DNA from 3 places in the Clostridium beijerinckii genome. Region 1 is predicted to be linked to each of the others. Evidence: predicted binding sites of a transcription regulator. Region 1 holds the regulator's gene; each other region holds the start of a gene.
What was found. The regulator NrdR, encoded in region 1, represses ribonucleotide reductase genes. The targets are predictions, from matches to a motif close to CACNANATNTNGTG.
Positions count from the first base shown of each region.

Region 2: a site for NrdR is predicted at 3,226-3,239, ahead of nrdJ (ribonucleoside-triphosphate reductase, adenosylcobalamin-dependent). Genes of this name have one in related genera too.
Region 3: a site for NrdR is predicted at 2,582-2,595, ahead of PZA12_RS00385 (anaerobic ribonucleoside triphosphate reductase). Genes of this name have one in related genera too.

Region 1 covers NZ_CP144906.1:1,338,191-1,342,585, forward strand. Annotated here, with positions in the region: gene PZA12_RS06225 (sigma-E processing peptidase SpoIIGA) at 1-580, shown strand, start outside; gene sigE (RNA polymerase sporulation sigma factor SigE) at 555-1,262, shown strand; gene sigG (RNA polymerase sporulation sigma factor SigG) at 1,345-2,118, shown strand; gene PZA12_RS06240 (YlmC/YmxH family sporulation protein) at 2,159-2,428, shown strand; gene nrdR (transcriptional regulator NrdR) at 2,499-2,948, shown strand; gene pgeF (peptidoglycan editing factor PgeF) at 3,217-3,957, shown strand; gene PZA12_RS06255 (winged helix-turn-helix domain-containing protein) at 3,973-4,395, shown strand, end outside.
Region 2 covers NZ_CP144906.1:2,820,426-2,824,820, forward strand. Annotated here, with positions in the region: gene PZA12_RS13055 (sigma-54-dependent transcriptional regulator) at 1-682, opposite strand, end outside; gene nrdJ (ribonucleoside-triphosphate reductase, adenosylcobalamin-dependent) at 1,013-3,106, opposite strand; gene PZA12_RS13065 (4Fe-4S binding protein) at 3,621-4,395, shown strand, end outside.
Region 3 covers NZ_CP144906.1:82,518-86,912, forward strand. Annotated here, with positions in the region: gene thiT (energy-coupled thiamine transporter ThiT) at 67-744, opposite strand; TPP riboswitch at 799-899, opposite strand; gene PZA12_RS00380 (DegV family protein) at 1,304-2,152, opposite strand; gene PZA12_RS00385 (anaerobic ribonucleoside triphosphate reductase) at 2,613-4,395, shown strand, end outside.

The DNA of each region.
Region 1 (4,395 bases):
TATTATATTTCTAATGATGACATTTACTTTAAGTGGAGTATGTTTTCTATTTTCATTAAAGCAAAATTTATATTTATTAGGAACTACATTCAAAATAGAGAAGTATTCAATTAAGTATATTATGCTAGGAGTAATGATTATGTATATAATTTTTAGCAGACTTGTGGAATACATTAGAGACAAACTGTTTGTAAGGAATTTTGTTTTTGAGATTGAATTCAATATAGAAGGCAAGCAATATAGTATTAAAAGCTTTTTAGATACTGGAAATGAGCTTAGAGAGCCAATTACAAATCTTCCATGCATTTTAATTGAAGAAAACCTAATAAGTGATGTGGATTTTAATAGTATTAATACACATCATGTGCTTTACAGTTCAATAGGATATGGAGGAAGTCTTAAAGGTATAAAAGTTAACAACATAAAAATAAGCAATAATTATCATCTATATGAAGAAGTCGATGCAATAATATGTCCATGTAAAGAAAAATTAAGTAAAGAATGCGAATTTAATGCCTTATTATCAAGGGGAATAGTCTATAAGGGGGATATTTATGGAAAAGTTAGTTCTGTTTTTTAATAAATTATTATGTAAGTTCAAGTTGTTTAGAAAAAAGTTATATTATGTAGGAGGAAATGATGCTCTACCACCACCATTATCAAAAGATGAAGAAGAAGATTTGGTAAATAAATTAAATGGTGGAGATGAAAATATAAGAAGTACTTTAATTGAAAGAAATTTAAGATTGGTTGTTTATATAGCAAGAAAATTTGAAAACACAGGTGTATATGTAGAAGATTTAATATCAGTTGGTACCATTGGATTAATAAAAGCAGTAAATACTTTTAATCCAGAGAAAAAGATAAAGCTTGCAACTTATGCTTCTAGATGTATAGAAAATGAAATACTTATGTATTTAAGGAGAAATAGCAAGATAAAAGCTGAAATATCATTTTATGAACCTCTTAATATTGACTGGGATGGAAATGAACTTCTGTTATCAGATATATTAGGAACTGAAAACGATACTGTTTATAATTTGATAGAAGATGAAGTAGATAAGCAGTTATTAGTCATGGCATTAAAGAGCTTAAATGATAGAGAAAAAGAAATAGTAAGACTTAGATTTGGTTTAAATGGAACAAGAGAAAAGACGCAAAAAGAGGTCGCGGATATGCTTGGAATCTCACAATCTTACATTTCTAGATTAGAGAAAAAGATAATTAAAAGATTGAAAAAAGAAATAAGTAGAATGATTTAGCTTGTCTTCAAGTATAAAAGTATTGCCTATCGGAGATAATGTTTAATGCAATGGATTATTACTTTCGAAGGGGTGAATACTTGTGATAATTAACAAAGTAGAAATATGTGGCGTTAATACTTCAAAACTCCCTATACTTAAAGAAAAAGAAAAAAAGCAACTTTTTTTACAAATGAAAGCTGGAGATAAGAACGCAAGAGAAACATTTATAAAGGGAAATTTGAGATTAGTACTTAGTGTTATTCAACGGTTTAATAATAGAGGAGAAAATATCGATGACTTATTCCAAGTGGGCTGCATAGGCTTAATGAAATCAATAGATAATTTTGATTTGTCTCAAAATGTTAAATTTTCAACTTATGCAGTTCCTATGATAATTGGGGAAATTAGAAGATACCTAAGAGATAATAATTCTATTAGGGTAAGTAGATCTTTAAGAGATATAGCTTATAAAGCTCTTATTATGAGAGAAAAATTTATAAAAGACAATAATAAAGAGCCTACTATATCTCAAATTGCAAAAGAACTTGAATTGCCAAGAGAAGAAGTTGTATTTGCGTTAGATGCAATACAAGATCCAGTATCATTATATGAGCCAATTTATCATGATGGAGGAGATGCCATATATGTAATGGATCAAATAAGTGACGCTAAAGATACAGATGAGCATTGGCTTGAAAACATCTCTATAAAAGAAGCAATGAAGAAACTTACTGATAGAGAGAAACTTATATTAAATTTAAGATTTTTCAATGGAAGAACTCAAATGGAAGTTGCAGATGAAATTGGAATTTCCCAAGCACAAGTTTCAAGATTAGAAAAAACAGCACTAAAGCATATGAGAAAACACGTATAAGAATGAGAGTTTAATAATATTATAATGGTGGGGGATAATTATGGAACTTGAATTACATTCACTCAATGCTATGAGAAGTATGGAAGTTATAGATATATTAACAGGAACTAAAATCGGGTTTATAAAAGATTTTAAAATAGACTGCGATGAAAATAAAATAGTTGCGTTAATATTACCAGGAGAAATAAAATCATGGTTTGCAAAAGAAGATGAAAAAGAGATTTTGTGGAGCGATATAGTAAAAATAGGAACAGATGTTATATTGGTGAAGGCAAAAGATAAAGATAAAGTAAATGCAAACAATGTATAGCCATATTTCAAAAATATAGTTATAATAAGTATAGGTTTTGATATACGAAAGCAAAGAGGTGAATGAAAGTATGAAATGTCCATTTTGCGGATTTGAAGAAAGTAAGGTTGTTGATTCAAGGTCAACAGATGACAATACAACAATTAGAAGAAGACGAGAATGTTTAAAATGTAATAAGCGTTATACTACATATGAAAAAATAGAGGATTTTCCAATCCTAGTAATTAAAAAAGATTTAACTAGAGAAAATTTCAACAAAGAAAAAATAATTAATGGATTAATTATTGCATGTCAAAAAAGACCCATATCTAGAAAGCAAATCGAAGAAATAGCATATGATATAGAAAAAACAATATCTAATAGTATGCTCACTGAAATCCCATCAAATGAAATAGGGGAAATGGTTATGGCTAGATTGAAAGAGTTAGATGAAATATCATATGTAAGATTCGCGTCAGTTTATAGACAATTTAAGGATATAGATACTTTCCTAGAAGAAATAAAAAATCTTAGAACATAATCACATAATTAAGGATGTTGAAAAGTTTTCAATGTCCTTTTTATAATTAAAAATGTTAGATATAAGTTAAACTTCAGTTAATAAAGATGTCAAGCAGCTAATAAAATGTTAATATTAAGTAAAGAATTTAAATGAATTAAAGAGTACAATCATTTTATTCTTATAAAAAGTAGCTATGCTATATATAAGAATATTTTATGGTGGTTTTGCGACTTTTATTTATTTTCATATGCCTTATTAAAAAGTATTAATTTATTGGAGGATTAGAGTGAATACATTAGAGTTGAAAGACTTAGAAATTAAAGATGATTTTACAATAATGGAGGATAAAAATTTTGAAATTGTCTTCACAAATGCAGAAAAAGGAAGAAGTTTCAATAGAAATACAGAAGAGGGAGTTAGAGAATTAAATTCATTAAAAAAAGAATTTAATGCAGATGATATAATATATATAAAGCAAATTCATAGTGATAGAATATTAAAATATCAAGGTAATGGGAAAAATATTATTGATGAAGAGGGCGATGCAATAATAACAAACGAAAAAAATGTTATTATTGGGGTTTTTACTGCTGATTGTGTACCAATTATATTGGTAGATGAAGAAAAAGAGGTTACAGCTGCTATACACAGTGGATGGAGAGGTACTTTTGAGTCTATTACATTAAGAACAATCAATAAAATGAGAAATGAATTTGGGTCTGATGAAAGAAATATTAAGGCTTATATAGGACCACATATTAGAAAATGTTGTTATGAAGTTTCAGAAGATTTAAAGCAGAAGTTTATTGAAAAGAAAGATACAATAAATGAAAAAGAGCTATTTAATGGAAATAATCTTAACCTTGAAGCGTGCATAATAGACGATTTAAGGAAAGCTGGAATAAATGAGAGTAATATAAATAGTTTAGATTTATGTACTTATTGTAGTAGTGATATTAAATTGCATTCATACAGAAAATCTCAGGGTTCCTATGGTAGAATGTTTTCTTTTATTATTTCACGTTAAGGGGGAAGATGGAATATGGCTAATGAAAAAATTTTAATTGTAGATGATGAAGAACATATAGTTGAATTGCTACATTTCAATTTAGTTAATGCTGGGTATGAGGTTTTAAGTGCTAATAATGGTATTGATGCAGTAAAAATAGCTAAAGCTGAAAAGCCGAGCTTGTTATTGCTTGATTTAATGCTGCCAGGTATGGATGGATTTGATGTTTGTAAGGAAATAAAGAGAGATTCTGAAATGAAAAAAACATCAATAATAATGTTAACAGCTAAAGGCGAAGAACTTGATAAGATACTTGGGCTAGAACTTGGAGCTGACGATTATATAACAAAACCATTTTCCGTCAGGGAATTACTTGCAAGAGTAAAGGCAGTTTTAAGAAGAACAAGCTCATTTAATGAGGCAGAAGATGATGTTTATAATTCAGAAAATCTTAAA
Region 2 (4,395 bases), 1.5 Mb from region 1:
AGCTTGGTGATATTTCATCTGGATTTAATATTTTTATAAAATCATCAATATTACTTTTTTCTCTTTTTTCATAATATGTATAGTCAATTGCTTCAGATCTTAAGTCTTTATTATTAGAAAGAGCGTTGCATAAGCGTACTGCTTCATCAATAGCGCTTTTTACAGCTTCAATTCCACTTGTAATAAGTATGCTATTAATTCCAAACTCTTGCGCTGTTTCATATACCATATTATCGCCGATAATGAGTTCGTAGTTTTCTTGTTTTAGTTCTTTAATTAAGTCTGGAATATCTTTATGTTCAAAATAACACTTTGATTCGATTGAGTAACCTAAAAGGTCGCTTAACTGTTTAAATGATTCAAATATATTTGGATAAGAAAAAAATATTTTTTTCCCTTTATATCCTTCAGATAATTTTAAAATTCTAAGTATATCAAAGGCATTAATATGAATTTCAACAATAGGAGTTTGAGTGATTTTCCTGCAAATTTCTGCAGTACCACCTCTTGTTATGATCACATCATATTTTTTGTTTATATTTACTTGTTTCAGAATTTTTGGTCCTTGTTCATAATTTCCTTGATACACATCAATTTGAAAATCCTTATATTCAGATGAAACTGACATTGCGATTTCTTTTAAGCCAAAGTAGGGCGCTAAAAAAAGTATTTTTGCTTTCATAATTTTATTTACTCCATTAATTAATTTATTATACTATTATATCAAATATATAAATTAATTAATTACATATATTTGATATATTTAAAAGTCTGGAGATCCAGACACTTAATGGCAACATATATATGGAGCAAATATGTATTCAATTTCCTCTGATATACATATAAGTCCGGCTCTCATTGTAGGAACCTATAATATATAGATACCGAAAAAGGCAGTTATCTATAAAATATAAGTTTATGTTTATGATTGAACGAAGCCAGCGCTATAAAAACACTGGCTTCGTTCAATTACTTAATAGTTTCTTTTAATATAAGAATATAAAATATTATATTACCTTACTGGACAAACTCCATTTGCGCACTCTTTATCAATTATTTCATGTTCGTCATCATCATCAAGTTCAGCCAATAATTCATAATCTATAGGTTTAATATTTTTTATACGTTCCTCATAATCTTCTTTTGTTGTAGATTCATAAGGTAAAAGAGGGTAAGTTTCGTCTGTTAGAGGAAGGAAAGTTATACCAACCACATAGTCAAAATTCTCATAGAGCCAATTGGCAACATCATTCCACTCATTTTCTCTTACATGTACGGTAATTGAAGTATTGTGATCAGTCCAATTTATCATTGATAATTTATAAAGTTCAAGTTGTTCTATAGCTCCAACATCATATTTTGTTTTTCCGTAAGGAGCTTTGATTGGAAATTCTATAACTTTTGTTGTGCAATTTTCATCACTTTGACCATTTTCATTATAAATTGGATAGCATTTTAGCTTTTCTATCATTTTATATAGAGGGTCAGATGTAGAGATCCTAACTCTTCTAATATAATAATTAGAATGTGAATAATGTATTCCTGAACTTACACATGGAAGTGTGGATAGAGATCCTTCAGGCTTAATTGTTGTCATAAGCTCAGGAATGGAAATTCCAAGTTCTGAGCAGTATTTAATACCTTCGCTTCTAACTACATCTCTTAAACGCTTTAGCAATAAACCTAAATTTTTATAAGTCATGTTTGTTCTATTTACCATATCCATCATTCCAGTTAATGATATTCCAACGATTCTATCATTTTGCATGATTTTATTCCAATCTGGAAGTTCTACGTTTACTAGGGTCATTCTAATAGCCACTCTAGTAGATAGCTTTATTATTTTTTCTAATTTATCAATATCTAGGTTATTATCTTCATTTACGAATGAGGCTAAATTGTTAGTTGATAGGTTGCAGCATTGATGTGAATTAAGCAAAATTTCTCCACATGGGTTACAACCTTTAAATGTACTTTTTCTTCTCATAGCTTCACTTCCATTAATAAAACCAGGTTCACCATTTATTTTTATGGATTCTAGGATTTTCTTTATTTTATTAAGCGATGGTTTTTCTTTATATAAAACAGAATTATTACTCATTTTCCTATGAGATACTTCTGAATTTTCAATCCAATTTCCATTGACTATTGTATATAATTTACTTTTTGCATTTATAACATCCTCATCATTTTCATCGCAAATTATCATCATTGCACTACGCCTAACTCCACCAGAAACTACATTCTCACTTATTATGGTAGCTATATCAAGCACATCTATGGACCTTAATCTCCCTTCAACAAGATTACTGCAAACCTTATTTATTTTTTCAAACATTCTTTTTAATGATTTATGACCAGATGCTCTGCCCCCAAACCTTTTTAATCTTTCACCCTCAGGCCTTACATAGCTGTAGTCAAATGTAATTTTCTTAATATCAATATATTCAGGACTTGTAATCAAATTAAAGTAAGTTTCTAGAGCATTACACCAGCCTTCTTTGCTGTCACCAATTTTAATCTTAGCGGCTGATGGATTTACCTTGTCTAAAATAAGTTTGGTGTTTTCCATATATTCTTTTGGCATGAACTTATGAATATCTTCATTATATTCGCTGTCAAGAAATATTCTCCTTATATTAGGCATTTTTGATATTAGAGATTTATCTATTCTAACACCGACACCTGACCCAATCATGAGAAGATAGAATATGTCTACAAAATCATGGAATTTCTCAATCATTGTAAATGCACAGTTATAATTTGAAAGTGGATATTCTTTTACTATATCAGTTCCACCCATATAAAGAGTTCTACCTGATGTAAAGGTCCTTAAATTGAATAAATTATCAAATAACAGTTCAGCTTCTTTTACTTCATCTTGTAGATTTATACTTAATCCCTGTTTCTTTTTAAATTCTATACCAAGTTCAATGTTATATTCTGTTGTTCTAAGAACTGTTTCAAACCAAGTTTCTCTTCTTTTTTTATTGTTTAAATATCTAGAATAAGTTCGTAAATAAACAAATTCGCCAATATTGCTTAAAGGCGTATGGTTAATTTCTCTGTATTTGCTTAAAAATGATTCTGATAATAGTTCACTCATATATATTCCTCCAGTTTTACTTAATAAGCTAATAATTTCTTTCTAATCCTTATATTCTTTTGAATTATAATATCTTCAAGTTTTATAATAACATTATTTTAAATCATTTTATGATAAAATACAATATGTTGTATTTGTAAAAAAGTATTTATACAATATATAGAGTTGTCCTATTCGCTATAATGATTGACTTTAACAAGTAATATGAAAATTTAATTAAGTATATTTAAAGAGGACTTATAAAATAAAAATGTGATTTTATAAAGAGATTATATGAGTAATTGCATAAACGTGATATCAATCACGGTTTTATATAATAAATCGTGATACTGTAATTTAGTAATATAAAATTTTAAGCGGCTTTAGCTATAGATCTAAATATAAGCTATATGCAGTTACTTACAGGTATAACTGTAGGTTTTTTATTGCGCTCAAAAGTTTCATAATATAAATTATTACTTTTAGGTAAGATTAGCACATAGACCGCTTGCGCAGAAAGGATAGATAAAAAACAATGACTAAAAATGAGCTTGAATCATTAAAATTAGAAGGTTTCATGCAGCAACAAGAAAAAGAATATTTTTCACTTAGAATACTGACAGATGCAGGAAATTTAAGTTCTAATGAAATGGTTTGTCTAGCAGAAATATCTGAATTATATGGAAATGGATACATGGGATTTACAACACGGCAATGTGTTGAAATACCTTGGATTAGAGAAGATTTGATTCCAGAGGTTAAGAAAAGGATATTAAGCGTAGGAATCAAGACCGGAGGTACTGGTACAAGGGTTGTAGCTGTAGCTGCTTGCAAAGGAGCACTTTGTAGGTTCGGATTATTAGATTCACAAGAAATAGCTAAAAATCTCGATAGAAAGTTTTTAGGAATAGATCTTCCAGGTAAATTTAAAATTGGAGTAGCAGCATGTCCTAATAATTGTGTAAAAGCTCCAATCAGTGATTTGGGTTTTTTAGCTCAAAATGAACCAAAGGTTGAGGCAGATATGTGCAAAGGATGTAAGATTTGCGAGCGTACTTGTAAAGTTGACGCGATATCAATGGTACATAAAAAAGCAGTAATAGATTACGATAAATGCATTTCTTGTGGGCAATGTATCAAAGCATGTCCTTTTAAAGCTATGAAGTTAGAGAATGAAGGAGTTGCAGTATATTTAGGTGGAAAGTTTGGAAGAAATTTAAGAATAGGAAATCGTCTTAAAAAACTTTACCAGCCTGATGAATTGGAAGCTATTACAGAAATGGTTATTGAGTATTATAAAAATAATGCTA
Region 3 (4,395 bases), 1.3 Mb from region 1:
AATGTTTAATTACTACGTAGAGCTTCGAAACTTAATTGTATATATATAAATTGTTTTATATAATAGTTAGTTTGAAATAGTATTTACTGATGATGCATGAAATATTCTTTCTATAGGAAGAACAGCTAAAATTACTAAGCATATGATTCCTTCTATTCCAACCATAGGACCATTAACAAGCAAAGAATAAACTACTGGAGACATTCCTTCTGGGGCAAATGATCCAAAGAAAACTATACCAGAAATAAGATGACATAAAAATCTGACCAGTACTGCAATGCTTACCCCAACTAACTTTCTTTGTTTGAAAAATCCGGCAAGACCTAATGCTGTAAAGGGCAATGGATAATCAAACAAAACTTGAACAGGATGTAGTATATATGGATCCAGTATTAAGGTTATTACACCATAAAGAAATCCTGTTAAACATCCAACTTCAGGACCATATATGAATGCTATGAGTAATACTGGTATCATGCTGCCTAAAGTTATGCTACCACCTTGAGGAAAATGATATAATCTTAGCATTTTTAATATAGTGGCTAACGCCAATGCTATACCAATCCTAGCAATTAGTTCTGGAGTGAATTTTATCTTTCTTGCCTTAGCTAATACTATAAGCAGTAAAATACATCCTAATAAAGTTATAATGGACATTGGACTTGCAAGAATGTCTTGAATGTTTTGTGAGAAATTCTGGAAAAGTTTGGAAAACTGTTCGATCCAATCATTAAAAATTGACATAAAAAAACCTCCTTAATTGTGCTCGGAGATTATCAACCAAATAAATAGTTTAAAGTTTTTAAGAGGTTGCATTCCCTACGCTAGAATTAACTAGATCAGGTTTTAAGGGTTTATGAATATCAAATCTCAGCCGCTCGGCTCCCCTAGCACATTATAAATATATTACACTTACACTATTTTATACCTATTATTATAGATAGTCAATTAGATTGTATGTATTAAATTTGTTATTATTACTTAAATTGGAATGTGAATTTGAGCTAGAAGCAATCAAATTTATAGAGTGATGTGGGATTGTGTTATTTGGTAATTTATTTGATGAAATGGTGAAGATATCATCATTTCTATTGACAATAGTAGCATCTTTATATGTTGAATCTAATATAAAATCTTTCATAATAACAAAACAGTCCTTTCAGTAAAGATTTCTTTGTTATTATTATTTACAAGTAGAAAAGTAAGTATACTTGTAAAAGATTAAAGAACTAAATAAAAAAATATGAATTTTAATATTTAGCTCTTTAATTATGAGTAAATAGTTAACATATATATTTTTCGATTAATCTAATCTTTCAACTATAAATCCAACAAGACCAGGTCCGGTATGAACGCCAAGAGCAGGTCCTATTGATCCTCCTAAAGTACATTCAATTAGATTAGGAAGATCTTTTATAGAATCATAAAGCATTTTAGATTTCTCAGGTGCATTCCCATCTAAAACCCAAACTTTACATTTATGATTTTCTAGATAATTTGTTAATATATTTGTTAATTTAGATATACACTGTTTTATGCCTCTTATCTTACAAACCGTATGGTATATGCCGTCATCGCCAACAGTAATAATAGGCTTTAGATTGAGTACACCCGCTATAGTTCCGGCAACTTTACCAACTCGGCCTCCCTTTATTAAGTATTCTAATGTATCTATTGTAAAAAACACGTCAATCTTATCTCTAAAGGAAGGTAAGGTCATTACTATTTCATCAAAGGATTTCCTTTGCTTTATTAGGTTTAGAGTTTCAATGACCATAGCTCCTTCTGACATAGTTAAAGTCATAGAATCAAATACCAAAGTTTTCACTTCAGGGACATTTTCAGATGCAAGTCTTGCAGAGTTATAAGCGCCAGAAAGGCCACTTGATATTGTTATAATAATTGCATGTGTATATCCCTCATTTTTTACCTGTTCCAAAGCATCTGTAAAATCCTCAACGCCAGGTAAGGAAGTTTTAGGTATCTCCTTAGGCAAATATTCATATAAAGTCTTTGGTGTTATATCTATTCCATCAATATACTCTCTATCAGAGAATATAATTTTAAACGGGACTACTTTAATATTATTTTCTATTACGAAATTTGCATTCAAATCAGAAGCACTATCAGTTATTAATGCTATTTTATCCATATTAGTTCCTCCTAGAAATGTATAGTCTTAGTTTAATTATAACACTATTTGTAAAAATTACATTTCTTATAGCTTACTTAAAGAAATAATTTGTATTATAAGTTTTAAATAATAAATTCCATTATTTATAAAATTGTTTGGTTTGCATAACATGATAGTTTGAAATAAATTCTACTCAATTAAGCTTTTAGAACACAGATAATAATAATTTTCTTATAGCTTATTATGAAAAAATACTTGAAATCATAGTAAATTACAACAATAAAGATTATCTACAATAAGTCAAATATAAAAAAGTCGTAAAAAATGAATAAATCGAAAGATAATAGGATGTAAATTAAGATAATTAAAATCTAGTGGTTTAAAAATAAAAAATTAGAAGTATTGCTAATGAATACCTAATACAGTATAATAGTACGGTAGTAAAAATACTATATATTGTGCCATGGAGGGAATAATAATGCTATATGTTGTGAAACGCGATGGAAGAGAAGTTGAATTTAATTCAGATAAGATAGCTCAAGCAATTAAAGGATCAGCTAGTGAAATCGGTTTAAATTTAAAAGAAAGTCAAGTTCTAGATACCGTACATAAGGTGATTACGTATATAGAAGAAGAGTATAAAAAGACTATAACTGTAGAACAAATACAAAATTTTGTAGAGAAGGCATTAAGAGATGAGGGACACAAAGATATAGCAGTCGCTTATTCAGCATACAGACGTGAAAGAACTAAAGTCAGAGACATAAAATCAGATTTAATGAAAGCTATAAGACAAATTGGAGTTGAAACTGATAGAGATAATGCAAATGTAGGAAATAACTTCAGCTCTAAGTTATTAAGAATAGCATCTGAATCAAATAAGTGGAATACACTAGCTACTATGCCAAAGAATTTAGCAAAGGCTCATGAGAATGGAGACTTATATTATCATGACTTAGATAGCTATAATTTAACTGTAAACTGCTTGCATATACCAACAAAAGAGATATTAGAAAATGGATTTAATACTGGATATGGGACAATTAATGCTCCTAAGAGAATTGAAACCGCTGCTGAATTATCATGTATATTATTACAATCAACTCAAAATGATATGTTTGGTGGTCAATCTCATCCAGATTTTGATAATGATATGGCTATATTTGTAGAGCCAACTAGAGAAGAAATTAGAGAAGAATTATTGGAACTAGGTGTATCAGACGAAAAGTTAGAAGCTATGGTAGAAAAGAAAGTAAGAAAAAAGGTACAACAAGCAATGCAGGGTGTAGTTTATAACCTTAATACAATGCATTCTAGAGCAGGATCTCAAGTACCATTTAGTTCAATTAATATTGGTTTACCTACAAGCTCAGATGCAGCATTAGTATGCGAAGTTTTTCTTTTAGAATATGAAAAAGGATTAGGTAAAGGTGAACAACCAATTTTCCCTAATATAATTTTTAGAGTTAAATCAGGTGTTAATAGAGAAGAAAATGATGAATATTTTTATTTATATAAGCTAGCATGTAGAGTGGCTGCAAAGAGAATGAATCCAACTTTTATGAATATCGATGCAGATTTTAATAAAGAATATTACGATAAAGGTTATGTTCCAGCTACAATGGGATGTAGAACTTATCTTATGAAAAATATAAATGGTGAACCTGGTTGTAAAGGAAGAGGAAATATAGCACCTACAACTCTTAATCTTCCAAGAATAGGCTTGCAGGCTAAAAATGATATAAATAAGTTTTTTAGTATATTGGATGCAAGATTAGAATTAGCAAAAGATTCTTTAATGCATAGATATGAGATTTTAAAAAATCTAAGAGTTAAGGATTTACCTTTTGTCGCAGGTCAAGGACTTATGAAAGGTTCAGAAGGATTAAAACCCGATGATTCTATAGAGCCAATATTAAAGCAAGGAACTTGGGGAATAGGATTCATAGGTGTTGCTGAAACCTTATTAGCTTTAGTTGGAAAGCACCATGGTGAAGATGAAGAAGCAAGGAAATTAGGAATAAAGATTGTTGAACATATAAGACAATACTGTGATAGACTTACAGAGGAATATAAGTTAAATTGGAGCTGTTATGCGACTCCAGCAGAAGGACTTTCGGGTAAGTTTATAAAGCAAGATCAAAAGATATTTGGATTGATAAAAGGAGTAACTGACAAGGAATATTACACAAATAGTTATCATGTACCTGTTTCATACCCAATATCTATTAAAGATAAGATTGATATTGAAGCGCCATATC